Regions from separate parts of the Methylobacterium sp. 275MFSha3.1 genome, predicted to be linked through region 3. Evidence: predicted binding sites of a transcription regulator. Region 3 holds the regulator's gene; each other region holds the start of a gene.

Region 1 (3,412 bases), on a different contig from region 3:
TCGCGCACGGGCTCGGGGACGCGCTTGCTGTCGTCGAGGGCCGCGAGCAGGTCGGCCGGGATCACCGCCGGATCGAACCAGACCGCGGCCACCACCACGGGTCCGCAGAGCGCGCCGCGCCCGACCTCGTCGCAGCCGATCGCCGCCGGATACGCGGCGGCCCGGGCGGGGTCGAACGGTCCGGCGACTGGGGGGCGGGCTCTGGCGGACCCGGCCGGTCCGGCGGGCGATCTGACTGGCGATCTGACTGGCGGCTTGGCGGGCGGCATCGCGCCCTCCTGCCATTCCGCGCGGACGCCGTCACGCGTCAGGCGGCGTCGCGGGTGCTCCGGGCGCCGCCATGCGCCTCGACGATGTTGCCGAAGAACTGCCGAGCGCTCACGTCCCAGCCGCGGCGCAGGGCCTCGGCCCGGCACTCGGCGCGCGACAGGCGCAGGGCCGCCAGCGCGGCGACCCGCAGATCCGGGTCGAGCACGCCGACCCGCGTGCCGCCGACGACGTCGTTCGGACCCGGCACCGGGAAGGCCGCCACCGGGAGCCCGCTGGCCAGCGCCTCCAGGAGCACGATGCCGAACGTGTCGGTGAGGCTCGGGAAGACGAAGACGTCGCAGGCCGCGTAGACCGCCGAGAGGTCCGCGCCGGTGCGGGTGCCGAGGAAGTGCGCCGCCGGCGCGAGGGCCTGCAGCCGCGCGCGGTCCGGACCGTCGCCGACCACCACCTTGGTGCCGGGCAGGTCGAGGGCGAGGAAGGCCGCGACGTTCTTCTCCACCGCCAGTCGCCCGACGTAGAGGAACAGCGGCCCCGGCAGGCCGGCGAGTTCCGCCGGCCGGGGCGTCCCGGGCTCGGCCGGCCGGAATCGTTCCGTGTCCACGCCCCGGGTCCAGCGCATCAGCCGGCCGAAGCCCCGCGCCGCGAGCTCGCCCTGGAGCGAGGCGGTGCTGACCATCGTCCCGCGGGCGGCGCCGTGGAACCGGCGCAGGTACGCGTAGGACCACGCCTCCGGCACCGGCGCGCGGGCGGCGAGGTATTCCGGGAAGCGCGTGTGGTAGCTCGTCGTGAAGGGCAGGTCGTGGGCGAGGCAGTGCCGGCGCGCCGCGAGGCCGACCGGCCCCTCCGTGGCGATGTGCACGTGGCTCGGCCGCTCGGCCCGCCAGCGCGCCGCCACCCGCTCGCGCCCGGCATAGGCGAGGCGGATCTCCGGGTAGCCCGGCAGCGGCAGCGAGCGGAAATCCGCCACGGACAGCAGCGTCGTGGCGAAGCCGTGCTCCGGCGCGCGCCGGACCATCTGCTCGAGGGAGCGCACGACGCCGTTCACCTGGGGGTGCCACGCGTCGCTGGCGATCAGGAGCTTCACGGCGGCGCCCTCAAGCCACCGCGCGCCGGCCCGGCAGGGGCTGCGGCACGACCTCGGCCTCCCGCGCCCGCAGGAGGCTCGGGTAGTGCAGCACCTCGATGCGGCCGTCGTAGTGCTCCACGAGCCCGGTGCAGGATTCCACCCAGTCGCCGGTGTTGAGGTAGCGCAGGTCACCGATCGGCCGGTCCGCGGCGTGGTGGATGTGGCCGCAGATCACCCCGTCGGCGCCCTGGCGGCGGGCCTCCTCGGCCAGGATCGTCTCGAAGCGGCCGATGAAGCTCACGGCGTTCTTCACGCGCAGCTTCGCCCAGGCCGACAGCGACCAGTAGGACAGGCCCAGACGCCGCCGCACCTTGTTGATCAGCGTGTTGAGGGAGAGCGCCAGCGTGTAGGCGCCGTCGCCCAGATGGGCGAGCCACGGCGAGTGGCGCACGACCATGTCGAACTGGTCGCCGTGGATGACGAGGTAGCGCTTGCCGTCCGCCGCCTCGTGGATCGCGGTCTCGGCCAGCTCGATGCCGCCGAAGCTCGTGCCCACGTAGTCGCGCAGGAACTCGTCGTGGTTGCCGGGCAGGTAGACGATCCGCGCGCCCTTGCGGACCTTGCGCAGGAGCTTCTGCACCACGTCGTTGTGCTCCTGCGGCCAGTACCAGCCCGAGCGGAGCTGCCAGCCGTCCACGATGTCGCCGACGAGGTAGATCGTGTCGGCGTCGTAGTCCTTCAGGAACGACAGCAGCAGGCCGGCCTGGCAGCCGCGCGTGCCGAGATGCAGGTCGGACAGGAACAGCGTCCGCACGCGGACCGGCATCTCCTCAACCTCGGCCACGGCATCCTCTCCCGGCGGCTGAACGGTGCCGGGATCCAGAGCGCGATCCGATCTCAGTTTGATGACGCGGGTTCCGCCGGGGCGGAAAGACTTCGGTGTGCGGTGCCGCGAAGCCTCTCAACCGGAGCACGACTTCGTTGCGGCGCACAAAAAATTTTTTTGGCAAGTTCCGGAAGTTTTTCCGGTTTTCCTTTCGAGCTTCACCGCCTCATAATACCAAGAACCGGCCGCTCGGCACGAGCACGGCCGGACCTTGACAGGAAGGCGGCGAGGACGGCCCTGGAGCCGTTGGACGGGACGGCAATTCGGAGGCGACCGGCGCGCGGGGGCGCGCCGCGACGCGAGCGGCGTGAGGCCGCCTGCCGCTCCGCGGAGACCCCCCGATCACGGCAGAGGATGGCGTTCGAGGGGGTGCGGCGCGAGCCGCTCTCGACGGCGCCGGACCGACTCCCTGAGGACGCTTGGACAACCCGGCGCGGGTTCACGCCCGCGCGCAATGGACTTTTCGGAGGAAACATCATGGCCGCAACCCGGCGCCCCGGTCGCAACCACCTCTTCATCCCGGGCCCCACCAACATCCCGGAGCGCGTCCTGCGCGCCATGCACGTGCCGTCGGAGGATCACCGCTCGCCGAGCTTCCCCGAGCTGGTGAAGCCGCTCCTGCAGGACTCCAAGATGGTGTTCGGCTCGACCGCCGGGACGGTCATCCTGTTCCCGTCCTCGGGCACCGGCATCTGGGAATCGGCCCTGTCCAACACCCTCTGCCGCGGCGACACGGTGCTGACCTCGCGCTACGGCCAGTTCAGCCACCTCTGGGTCGACATGGCCCAGCGCCTCGGCCTCGACGTGGTCGTCCAGGAGGAGGAGTGGGGCACCGGCGCCGATCCGCAGAAGATCGAGGAGGCCCTGCGCGCCGACAAGGACCATAAGATCAAGGCCGTGATGGTCGTCCACAACGAGACCGCCACGGGCGTCACCAGCGACATCGGCGCGGTGCGCAAGGCGATCGACGCCGCCGGCCACCCGGCCCTGCTGTTCGTGGACGGCATCTCGTCGATCGGCTCGCTGCCGTTCTACATGGACGACTGGAAGGTCGACTGCGCCATCGCGGGCTCCCAGAAGGGCTTCATGCTGCCGGCCGGCCTCGGCCTGATCTGCATCAGCCCGAAGGCGCTCAAGATCGCCGAGGGCGGCACCGGCCGCAACGACCGGCTCGGCCACGCCTACTTCGC
Region 2 (3,412 bases), on a different contig from region 3:
ATGTCGTCGGTCCGTCCCAGGACCGTGATGTAGCCGTCGGCGTCGATCACCCCGGCATCCGACGTGTCGTAGTAGCCCGGGAAGGTGGCGAGGTAGCTCGACCGCATCCGGTCGTCCGAGCCCCAGAGGGTCGGCAGGCAGCCGGGCGGCAGGGGCAGGCGGATCGCGATGGTGCCCATGGTCCCCGCCGGAACCGGCTTCCCGCCCTCGTCCAGGACTTCGACCCGGTAACCCGGCATCGGCACGCAGGTGCTGCCGTGCTTCACCGGCAGGAGGCCGAGGCCCATCGGGTTGCCGGCGATCGGCCAGCCGGTCTCGGTCTGCCACCAGTGGTCGACGACCGGTCGGCCCAATACGCGCTCGGCCCAGGCGACCGAGTCGGGGTCAGCTCGCTCGCCCGCCAGGAACAGGCTGCGGAAGGCCGAGAGGTCGTGATCGGCGATCCGGGCGCCCTTCGAATCCTCCTTCTTGATTGCCCGCAGGGCCGTGGGCGCGGTGAACAGGCAGACCACCCCGTACTCGGCGACCACCCGCCAGAAGGCACCGGCATCGGGCGTGCCGACAGGTTTTCCCTCGTAGAGGACCGTGATGCAGCCATGCAGGAGCGGCGCGTAGACGATGTAGGAATGACCGACGACCCAGCCGATGTCGGAGGCGCAGAAGTAGGTCTCGCCGGGCTGGACGCCGTAGAGGTTCGGCATCGACCAGGCCAGGGCGACGAGGTAGCCGCCGGTATCGCGGACCACGCCCTTCGGCTTCCCGGTCGTGCCGGAGGTGTAGAGGACGTAGAGCGGGTCGGTGGCGGCGACCGGCACGCACGCCGCGCTCCGCCCCGCCGTCCGGGCGGCCGCGACGGTCTCACCCCAGTCGCGATCCCGGTCCGCGACGAGGGTCGCGGGCCCTTGCGGGCGCTGGAGGATCAGGCAGGCCTCCGGCTTGTGCCGCGAGGCCGCGATCGCCGCGTCGAGGAGCGGCTTGTAGGCGACCACGCGGTTCGGCTCGATCCCGCAGGAGGCGGCGAGCAGCACCTTCGGCGCCGCGTCCTCGATCCGCACCGCCAGCTCGTTGGCCGCGAAGCCGCCGAACACCACCGAGTGGACCGCGCCGAGCCGGGCGCAGGCCAGCATGCCGAACAGCGCCTCGGGCACCATCGGCATGTACAGGATCACCCGGTCGCCCTTGCCGACGCCGAGGTCGGCCAGCACGGCGGCCAGCACCGCCACCTCGTCGCGCAGCGCCCGGTAGGTGATGCTGCGCTTGGTCCCGGTCACGGGCGAGTCGTAGCGGATCGCCACCTGATCCGCCCGGGCCCCGTCCGCGTGGCGGTCCACCGCGTTGTGGCAGGCGTTCAGGGTGCCGTCCGGGAACCAGCGTCCGTAGGGGCCGGAATCCGGCGCGAAGGCCCGCTCCGGCGCCCGCGCCCAGTCGAGGGCCCGCGCCGCACCGAGCCAGAACGCCTCGGGGTCGCGGCAGGCCGATTCGTAGATCTCCGGGTAGCGGCCCGGCAGGCTGGCTCTCGTCATCGGTTGGGCGTTTCCTCGCGGACCGCTCTCCGGCGGCGGGCCGCAGAGTAGCCCATTCTCGCGCGCACGGGAGTGGCCACGGGAGGGAGTGGCCACGGGCGTGACGGCCGCGGCTCGGTGCCCCCCATGAGAAAACCGCCGCACCGGGGCTCCCGATGCGGCGGTCGTCAGCTTGAATTCGCTATCAGATTGGACGTCTCAGGCGTCAGTGCAACGTGTCGTTGCCCGCCTGAAGCTTGTTGATCTCGTCCTTGAGGAGGAGTTTCCGTCGCTTCATCTCGGCGATGTGGAGGTCGTTCGCCGAAGGTCTGTGGATCGCTTCCTGAATCTCGCGCTCGAGGGCTTCGTGCTTCCGGGCGAGTTGGTTCAGATGCGTCTGCAGCGACATGAGTCGAATCTCCTGTCATCGTTTCGACACAACGAGATTGGCACAGGATGCCGGACCTGTCGAAGCGTTTTCTGCTGCTAAGTCTGATGATTGCTTACCGCGCCGCCTTGTCCGGCGCCGGAGCGTGACGCATGCTCTCGGGCGACGAACGGTCTTCGGGTTCTCAGGTGACGATGGCGGACGAGGCGGGTGAGGGTGCGCAGTCGGACCTCCAGGGCGAGCTGGCGCGGCTGCGCGAGGAGCACCGGGATCTCGACAGCGCCATCGAGGCGCTGGAGCGCAGCGTCGCCGGCGATCAACTCCAGATCCAGCGCCTGAAGAAGCGCAAGCTCACGCTGCGCGACCGCATCTATCACATCGAGGACGCGCTCACGCCGGACATCATCGCCTGATGCCGGTGGACGCCCTCCGGCCCCGCCTTGCCGCGGGCCCGCGCCGCCTGTAAGCGCCCTCTTTTGCCGGGATCAACGATGGCGTCGCCTCCTCCGGTCGCGATCATCATGGGCAGCCAGTCCGACTGGGCGACCATGCGTCATGCCGCCGAGACGCTCGACGCGCTCGGCGTACCGTACGACGCGCGCATCGTGTCGGCCCACCGCACGCCGGACCGGCTCGTCGCCTTCGCCAAGGGCGCGGTCGCGGCCGGCCTCAAGGTGGTGATCGCCGGTGCGGGCGGCGCCGCGCACCTGCCCGGCATGGCGGCCGCGATGACCCGCCTGCCGGTCTTCGGCGTGCCGGTGGAGTCGAAGGCCCTCTCCGGCCAGGACAGCCTGCTCTCCATCGTCCAGATGCCGGCGGGCATCCCGGTCGGGACCCTGGCGATCGGCCGGGCCGGGGCGGCGAACGCGGCCCTGCTCGCCGCCGCCGTCCTGGCGCTGACCGACCCGGGCTTGGCGGAGCGCCTTGAGGCGTGGCGCGCGGCCCAGAGCGCCTCGGTGGCCGAACGGCCGGTGACGGAAGAGAACGCGTGACGGACAAGATCCTCGGCCCCGGCTCCACCCTCGGCATCGTCGGTGGGGGCCAGCTCGGGCGCATGATCGCGCTCGCGGCGGCCGATTACGGCCTCAAGGCGCATGTCTACGCGCCCGACGCGGACAGCCCCGCCTTCGACGTGGCCGCCCGGACCACCTGCGCGGCCTACGACGACGCCGCGGCGCTGGCGGATTTCGCCCGCGGCGTCGACGTCGTGACCTACGAGTTCGAGAACATCCCGCACGCCACCGCCGACGTCCTCGCCCGGCACGCCGCCCTGCATCCGAACGCGCGCGCGCTCTCGACCACGCAGGACCGGCTCTCCGAGAAGGAGTTCATCAACGGCCTGGGCATCCCGACGGCGCCGTTCCGGGCGGTGGACACGCCCGACGACCTCGACCGGGCGATCGAGGTGATCGGCCTGCCGGCCGTGCTCAAGACCCGCCGCTTCGGCTACGACGGCAAGGGGCAGCGCATGCTCCGCGAGCGGGCCGAGGGCGACCGCAACGCCCTGTTCGCCGAGTTCGGC
Region 3 (3,412 bases):
AACGCCGCCGCGCAGGTGATGAGCGTCGACGAGACCGGCCTGCACCTGACCCTCGCCCGGAGCAGCCCGACCGACCCGGTGCCCGCCGCGCTGCCCGGCGTCCTGACGGTCGAGGCGGTCGACGCCGCCGGGACCCGCCGGCTCGCCTTCGCGTACGGCGACGAGCCGGTGCTCCCGGCCGCCGCGGCGCCGGCCGCGACCGCGCCGCCCGCGACCGCGCCGGCCGCCGCCGACTTCGACGCGCTGACGCTGGCGACCGCCGCGGCCTTCGCCTTCCTCGGCGGCCTGATCCTCAACCTGATGCCCTGCGTCTTCCCGGTCCTGTCGATCAAGGTGCTCGGCCTCGTGCGGCACGCGGGCGAGGGGCCGGCCCGGCTGCGGCTCCACGGCCTCGCCTACACGGCCGGCGTCCTGGCGAGCTTCCTGGCGCTCGCCGCCGCGCTGATCGGCCTGAAGAGCGGCGGGGCCGCGATCGGCTGGGGGTTCCAGCTCCAGTCGCCCGCCATCGTGGCGGGGCTCGCCTACCTGCTGTTCGCGATGGGCCTGAGCCTCTCGGGCGCGGTCCATGTCGGCGGCCGGCTCGCCGGCCTCGGCGACGGCCTCACCCGGCGCGGCGGCCTGAGCGGCTCGTTCTTCACCGGCGTGCTCGCGACCCTGGTGGCGACGCCCTGCACGGCGCCGTTCATGGGCTCGGCGGTGGGCTTTGCGCTGACCCAGAGCGCCGGCGTGGCGCTCGCCGTCTTCGCGAGCCTCGGCCTCGGCCTCGCCCTGCCCTTCCTGCTCCTGACCCTCTGGCCGCCGGCCCTGCGGGCGCTGCCGCGGCCGGGCGCCTGGATGGAGACCCTCAAGCAGGTGCTGGCCTTCCCGGTCTACGCCACCGTGGCGTGGCTGATCTGGGTGCTGGCGCAGCAGGTCGACCCGCGCGGGCTGCTGGCGGCGCTGATCGGCCTCGTCCTCGTGGGCTTCGCCGCCTGGGCCTGGGAGCACGGCCGCGCCGCCCCGCCGCGGGCCGGCCGGGTCGCGCAGGCCGCCGCCGCGCTGGCGCTGATCGCCGTCGGGGCCCTCGCCGTCACCCTGCCCCGGGACCGCGCCGCGCCGGCCGCGCAGGCCGCCGCCGACGGGATCGAGCCGTTCACGCAGGCGCGCCTCGACGCCCTGGTCGACGCGCACCGCCCCGTCTTCGTGGACATGACCGCCGCGTGGTGCATCGCCTGCGCGGTCAACGAGGCGACCTCGCTCAACACCAAGGCCGTGCGGGCCGCGATGGCCGAGCGCGGCGTGACCTACATGAAGGGCGACTGGACCAACCAGAACCCCGAGATTACCCGCCTCCTGGAGAAGCACGGGCGCAGCGGCGTCCCGCTCTACCTGCTCTATACCGGGACGGGAGAGCCCCAGGTGCTGCCGCAGATCCTCACCGAGGGGACGGTCCTGGCGGCGCTGGAGGCGGTGCCGGCCGCCTCGGGCCGGAGCGCGGCGCTGGCGCGCTGAATCCCTGGAGACCGGGACGCGCGGATCTTCGCGGGCCCGTCCCACCGTCTTTGCGAGCGGAGCGAAGCAACCCAGCAGCGCCGCGCGCATCGGCGTCCCGCCGCCCTGGGTCGCTTCGCTGCGCTCGCGATGACGGTGCGCCGGAGCGAAGTCCTATCCGGACGGCCAGTGAGGCCGCCTCAGGCCTCCAGCGAGAAGGTCTCGTCGAAGGCGTAGCCCGAGCCCCGGACCGTACGGATCGGGTCGGTCTGGCGCGGGCCGTTCAGCGCCTTGCGCAGCCGCCCGACATGGACGTCGACGGTACGCTCGTCGATGTAGACGTCGTGGCCCCACACCCCGTCGAGGAGCTGCTCGCGGGAGAAGACCCGGCCCGGCGCCAGCATCAGGAATTCCAGGAGCCGGAACTCCGTGGGGCCCAGATGCAGCTCCTCGCCGCCGCGGCGGACGCGGTGGCCGGTGCGGTCGAGTTCCAGGTCGCCGGCCGCTAGCCGGTCCGAGACGTGGGCGGGCTTGGCCCGGCGCAGGAGCGCGCGGATCCGGGCGAGCAGCTCCGGGACCGAGAACGGCTTGACGATGTAGTCGTCGGCGCCCGTGCCGAGACCGCGGACGCGGTCGCCCTCCTCGCCCCGGGCGGTGAGCATAATCACCGGCAGGCGCTCGGTCTCCCGGCGCGCCCGGATCCGGCGGCACAGCTCGATCCCCGAGAGGCCGGGCAGCATCCAGTCGAGCAGGACGAGGTCCGGGATCCGCTCCGCCAGGAGCAGCTCGGCGTCGTCGCCGCGCGCCGCCGAATCCACCAGGAAGCCCTCGGCCTCCAGGTTGTAGCGGAGCAGCGTGCTCAGGGCCTCCTCGTCCTCGACGATCAGGACTTGCATGCTCACGTTCGAAGACTCGTTCTGCGGGCGGTCCCCGGATGGTGCAGGAGGCGCCGCCCCGCCTCAACCCGCACGGAGAGTGACCCCGGCCGCGCCCACAGGAAGGCGCCGGGGTCGGCGCCTCACGGCGCCTGCACGCCGTCCACGGTCGCGTAGTTCGACGCGTCGTTCTTCGGCCGGTCACCCGCCAGCGTCTCGCCCGTGGCGAGGTAGTGGATCGTCTCGGCGATGTTGGTGGTGTGGTCGCCGATGCGCTCGACGTTCTTCGCGCAGAACAGGAGATGCGTGCAGAACGAGATGTTGCGCGGATCCTCCATCATGTAGGTCAGGAGCTCGCGGAACAGGGAATTGTACAGGGCGTCGATCTCGCCGTCGCGCTCCCAGACGTCGTGGGCCGCCTGGACGTCGCGGCTCCCGTAGGCGTCGAGCACGTCCTTGAGCTGACCCTCGGCGAGGTCGCTCATGTGGCGCACGCCGAGCACGATCTTCTGGGCCGGCGCCTGGTCGGAGATCGCCACCACGCGCTTGGCGACGTTCTTGGCGAGGTCGCCGATCCGCTCCAGATCGCCGGAGACGCGGATCGCCGAGATGGTCTCGCGCAGGTCGATCGCCAGGGGCTGGCGCCGGGCGATCAGCAGCACGGCGCGCTCCTCGATGTCCCGCTGCAGCGCGTCGAGGCGCTTGTCGGCGAGGATCACCGCCTGGGCGAGCGTGTCGTCCCGGCGCACGAGGGCGTCGGTCGCCTCCGCGGTCATCTTCTCGGCGACGCCGCCCATCTCCGAGATCGAGCGACGCAGGTTCTCCAGGTCGGTGTCGTAGGAGGTGACGATATGGCCGGGCATGGCGGATCCTTCGATGGGGTCCCGGGGACGGCCCTCCGGGAGGCTTGCGGGACCCGCCGGCGCGCCGGAGACGCGAGCGGCGGTCCCGGGACCGGAGCGGCCCGGCAGACTAGCCGAAGCGGCCGGTGATGTAGTCCTGCGTGCGGCGTTCCGTCGGGTTCATGAACATCCGGTTGGTCGGACCGAACTCGACGAGCTGCCCCA
Region 4 (3,412 bases), on a different contig from region 3:
GCGACGCCCTGAGCCGCATCGCCGGCATCCTCGACGTGCCGGTGGCGAGCTTCTACCCGGATGCCGACCGGCCCGACGCGGCCATGACCCAGGCGGCCGACCTCGTCTCGGCCTTCGTGGCGATCGACAGTCCGGCGGCGCGCCGGACCTGCCTGGCCTTCGTGCGGGCGATGGCGAGTTCCTGAAGCGCCGGGGCGCGCTGCGGGAGGCCGGAGACCGGGTCGCTTCGTCGGGGGGCGGAGCGCGGTCTCCGGCCCGTCCGGCCGGACCCGCGTCAGAACAGGTGGCGCAGGAGGTAGAACAGAGCGGCCGCGAGGGTGATCGCCGCCGGCAGGGTCAGGATCCAGGCGAGCGCCATGTTGCGCACCGTGGACATCTGGAGGCCCGAGCCGTTGGCCGCCATCGTGCCGGCGACGCCCGACGACAGGATGTGGGTGGTCGAGACCGGCAGGCCGTAGAGCTCGGCCAGCCCGATCGTGCCGGCGGCGACGATCTCGGCCGAGGCGCCCTGCGCGTAGGTCAGGTGGGTCTTGCCGATCTTCTCGCCCACCGTGACGACGATGCGCTTCCATCCGACCATGGTGCCGAGACCCAGCGCCAGGGCGACGCAGACCTTGACCCAGCCCGGGATGTAGCGCGTGCCGTCGTTGAGCAGGCCCGCGTAGCGCTTCAGGTCGGCCTTTTCGGCCTCCGAGAAGTCGGCCCCGGCGCCCGGCAGCACGCGCACCGCGTCGGCGGCGAGGTACATGTCGCTGCGCAGGTTCTGGGTCTGGGCGGCCGGCACCGTGCGGATCGCGCCGTAATTCTTCACGCTGGCGGCGATGTCGTCCGAGAGCGCCGCCAGCGCCGCGTAGACGGGCGGCGTGTTCAGCGCCTTGGTCTTGAGCGCCTCCGTCACGGTCCGGCGCGCGGCCGCGGCGTCCGGCACCGACGCGCCGGGGGCGCGGGCGGCGAACACCGCGCTCGCCGCCGTCGAGGCCTGCACGAAGGCGGGCGTCGTGTCGTCCGCCATGGTGCGGTTGAGCGCGTAGGCGGTGGGGGCGGCGCCGATCAGGATCAGCATGATCAGGCCCATGCCCTTCTGCCCGTCATTGCCGCCGTGGAAGAACGAGACCAGCGTGCAGGTGAGGATCAGCAGGCCGCGGATCCACGGGGGCGGCGGCGCCTCGCCCGCGGGCGCCTCGTAGAGGTCCCCGCGGCGGACCGTGACCTTCAGGGCGAGCAGCAGCAGCGCCGCGAGCACGAAGCCGCAGACCGGCGAGAACAGCAGCGCCTTGAAGACGTTGAGCGCCTGGGTCCAGTCGACGCCCGCGGTGCCGTCGCCGCCGTTCATCAGCTGGTTGGCGAGGCCGACGCCGAGCACCGAGCCGATCAGCGCGTGGGACGACGAGTTCGGCAGCCCGAACGCCCAGGTCCCGAGGTTCCAGATGATGGCCGCCAGCAGCAGCGCGAAGATCATCGCGTAGCCCGCGTGCGAGCCGACGTTGAGGATCAGCTCGACCGGCAGCAGCGTGACGATCGCGTAGGCCACCGCGCCCGAGGACAGCATCACGCCGAGGAAGTTGAACACGCCCGACCAGATCACCGCGACGAGCGGCGGCATCGAGTGGGTGTAGATCACCGTGGCGACCGCGTTGGCGGTGTCGTGGAAGCCGTTCACGAACTCGAAGGCGAGGGCGATCAGCAGGGCGAGGCCGAGCAGCGCGAAGGCGCCGTAGGCCAGGGGCGCTTCCCCGACCGCGTTCATGTCCGCGATGAGGCTCACCACCGCGTAGCCCAGGCCCGCCACGAGGACGAGCAGGAACGCCACCACCCCGCCGAGATGCATCCCGTGGTCGAGGCGCGGGCCGCCCGCCTTCCGGCCTCCCACCGCCCCCGACGGCATCACGGCGGTATCGGACATGAACCCTCGCGCGGAATCTTTCGTGGTGAGCGGGGATTAAAACCGCGCGGTGACGGTTGGGTGACGGCCCGCGACGCCGCGCGTCGGCGAGCGTGTCCGAGAGCGTGTCCGAGAGCGTCGGGCGGCGCTGTCACACGCCTGACGCGGTCCGGCCGCTAGCGGACCGGACCGCTCGCCCGATCGCACGAGGGATCCGCATGATTGACGCCACGGTGCCGGCCCTGTCCCTCGGCGCGCTCCTGGCCGTCGTCCAGATCGGCAGCATCGCCGTCGCGGCCCGGCGCCTCGGCCGGGACCACGGCCCGTCGCGGTTCCCGGACGGCGCGCCCGTCTCCCTGGTCCGCCCCCTGCGCGGGGTCGAGGCCTACAGCGAGGAGATGCTCCTCCGCAGCTTCCGTCTCGACTACCCGTCCTACGAGCTGATCTTCTGCGTGGCCGACCCGGCCGACCCGATCGTCCCGATGGTGGAGCGCCTGATCGAGGCCCACCCGCACGTGCCCGCCCGCCTGATCCTCGGCGACGAGCGCGTCAGCGCGAACCCGAAGCTCAACAACTGCCTGCGCGGCTGGCGCGCCGCCGCCCACGACTGGGTGGTGCTCGCCGATTCCAACGTCGCCATGCCGCCGGACTACCTCCAGCGGCTGCAGGCGGCGTGGCGCGCCGATACCGGGCTCGTCTGCTCCACCCCGGCCGGCGCCCGCCCGGGCAGCTTCATGGCGGAGGTGGAGTGCGCCTTCCTGAACACCCTGCAGGCGCGCTGGCAATACGCCGCCGAGGCCTTCGGGCTGGGCTTCGCGCAGGGCAAGAGCATGCTCTGGCACAAGCCCTTCCTGGAGGCGCAGGGCGGCCTCCAGGCGCTCGCGGCCGAGATCGCCGAGGACGCGGCCGCCACCAAGCTCGTGCGTGCCGCCGGCAAGCGGGTCCACCTCGTGGCGAGCCCGTTCGAGCAGCCGCTCGGCCCGCGCGGCTTCCGGGAGGTCTGGTCGCGGCAGCTGCGCTGGGCGCGCCTGCGCCGCGTGACCTTCCCGCTGTTCTTCACCCCCGAGATCGGCAGCGGCGTCCTGCTGCCGGCGCTCCTCGTCGCCCTCTGGGCCGGAAGCCTCGCGGGCCTCGCGGGCGCTGCCGGCCTCGCCGCCCTGTGCTATGCCGCCGAGCACCGGCTCGCGGCCCGCGCGGGCTGGCACCGCTCGCCCCGCACGCTGGCCGCCTTCCTGGCGCGCGACGCCCTGATCCCGGTGATCTGGGTCGGCGCCTGGATGCGGAGCGCCATCGTGTGGCGGGGCAATGCCATGGACGTGCGCCCCCGGCGGGCCGCCGACGCGCGCACCTACGCGCCGACGGCCTGACCGCCCGGCGATCGGAGACCCTACGTGTCGCGCCGCTACGCCCTCTACTGGCTGCCCGCCCCGGATTCGCGCCTCGAAGCCTTCGGCCGGGCGATCCTCGGCACCGACAACGTCACCGGGCTGCCGGTGCCGCACCCGGAGGGGCTCGGTGATCTCGCTGCGG

The links. Region 3 encodes PhoB, which activates phosphate uptake and scavenging genes when phosphate is short. Its sites were predicted from a motif close to TGTCATNNANCTGTCAT; they were not measured.
Region 1: the regulator PhoB is predicted to act here: its motif matches at 2,231-2,247, upstream of BLW78_RS11580 (UDP-2,3-diacylglucosamine diphosphatase).
Region 2: the regulator PhoB is predicted to act here: its motif matches at 1,925-1,941, upstream of BLW78_RS22585 (YdcH family protein).
Region 4: the regulator PhoB is predicted to act here: its motif matches at 1,953-1,969, upstream of BLW78_RS20515 (inorganic phosphate transporter).

Annotation. Positions count from the first base shown of each region.
Region 1 is NZ_FNWP01000008.1:171,753-175,164, reverse strand. It holds gene BLW78_RS11590 (ribonuclease HII) at 1-269, opposite strand, end outside; gene BLW78_RS11585 (glycosyltransferase family 4 protein) at 308-1,354, opposite strand; gene BLW78_RS11580 (UDP-2,3-diacylglucosamine diphosphatase) at 1,365-2,180, opposite strand; gene BLW78_RS11575 (aminotransferase class V-fold PLP-dependent enzyme) at 2,700-3,412, shown strand, end outside.
Region 2 is NZ_FNWP01000021.1:38,264-41,675, reverse strand. It holds gene BLW78_RS22590 (propionyl-CoA synthetase) at 1-1,523, opposite strand, end outside; gene BLW78_RS22585 (YdcH family protein) at 1,729-1,911, opposite strand; gene BLW78_RS22580 (YdcH family protein) at 2,043-2,303, shown strand; gene purE (5-(carboxyamino)imidazole ribonucleotide mutase) at 2,382-2,882, shown strand; gene BLW78_RS22570 (5-(carboxyamino)imidazole ribonucleotide synthase) at 2,879-3,412, shown strand, end outside.
Region 3 is NZ_FNWP01000014.1:61,813-65,224, reverse strand. It holds gene BLW78_RS17630 (protein-disulfide reductase DsbD family protein) at 1-1,491, shown strand, start outside; gene phoB (phosphate regulon transcriptional regulator PhoB) at 1,671-2,366, opposite strand; gene phoU (phosphate signaling complex protein PhoU) at 2,489-3,208, opposite strand; gene pstB (phosphate ABC transporter ATP-binding protein PstB) at 3,318-3,412, opposite strand, start outside.
Region 4 is NZ_FNWP01000018.1:14,355-17,766, reverse strand. It holds gene BLW78_RS20520 (hypothetical protein) at 1-185, shown strand, start outside; gene BLW78_RS20515 (inorganic phosphate transporter) at 275-1,903, opposite strand; gene BLW78_RS20510 (ceramide glucosyltransferase) at 2,101-3,249, shown strand; gene BLW78_RS20505 (DUF1045 domain-containing protein) at 3,274-3,412, shown strand, end outside.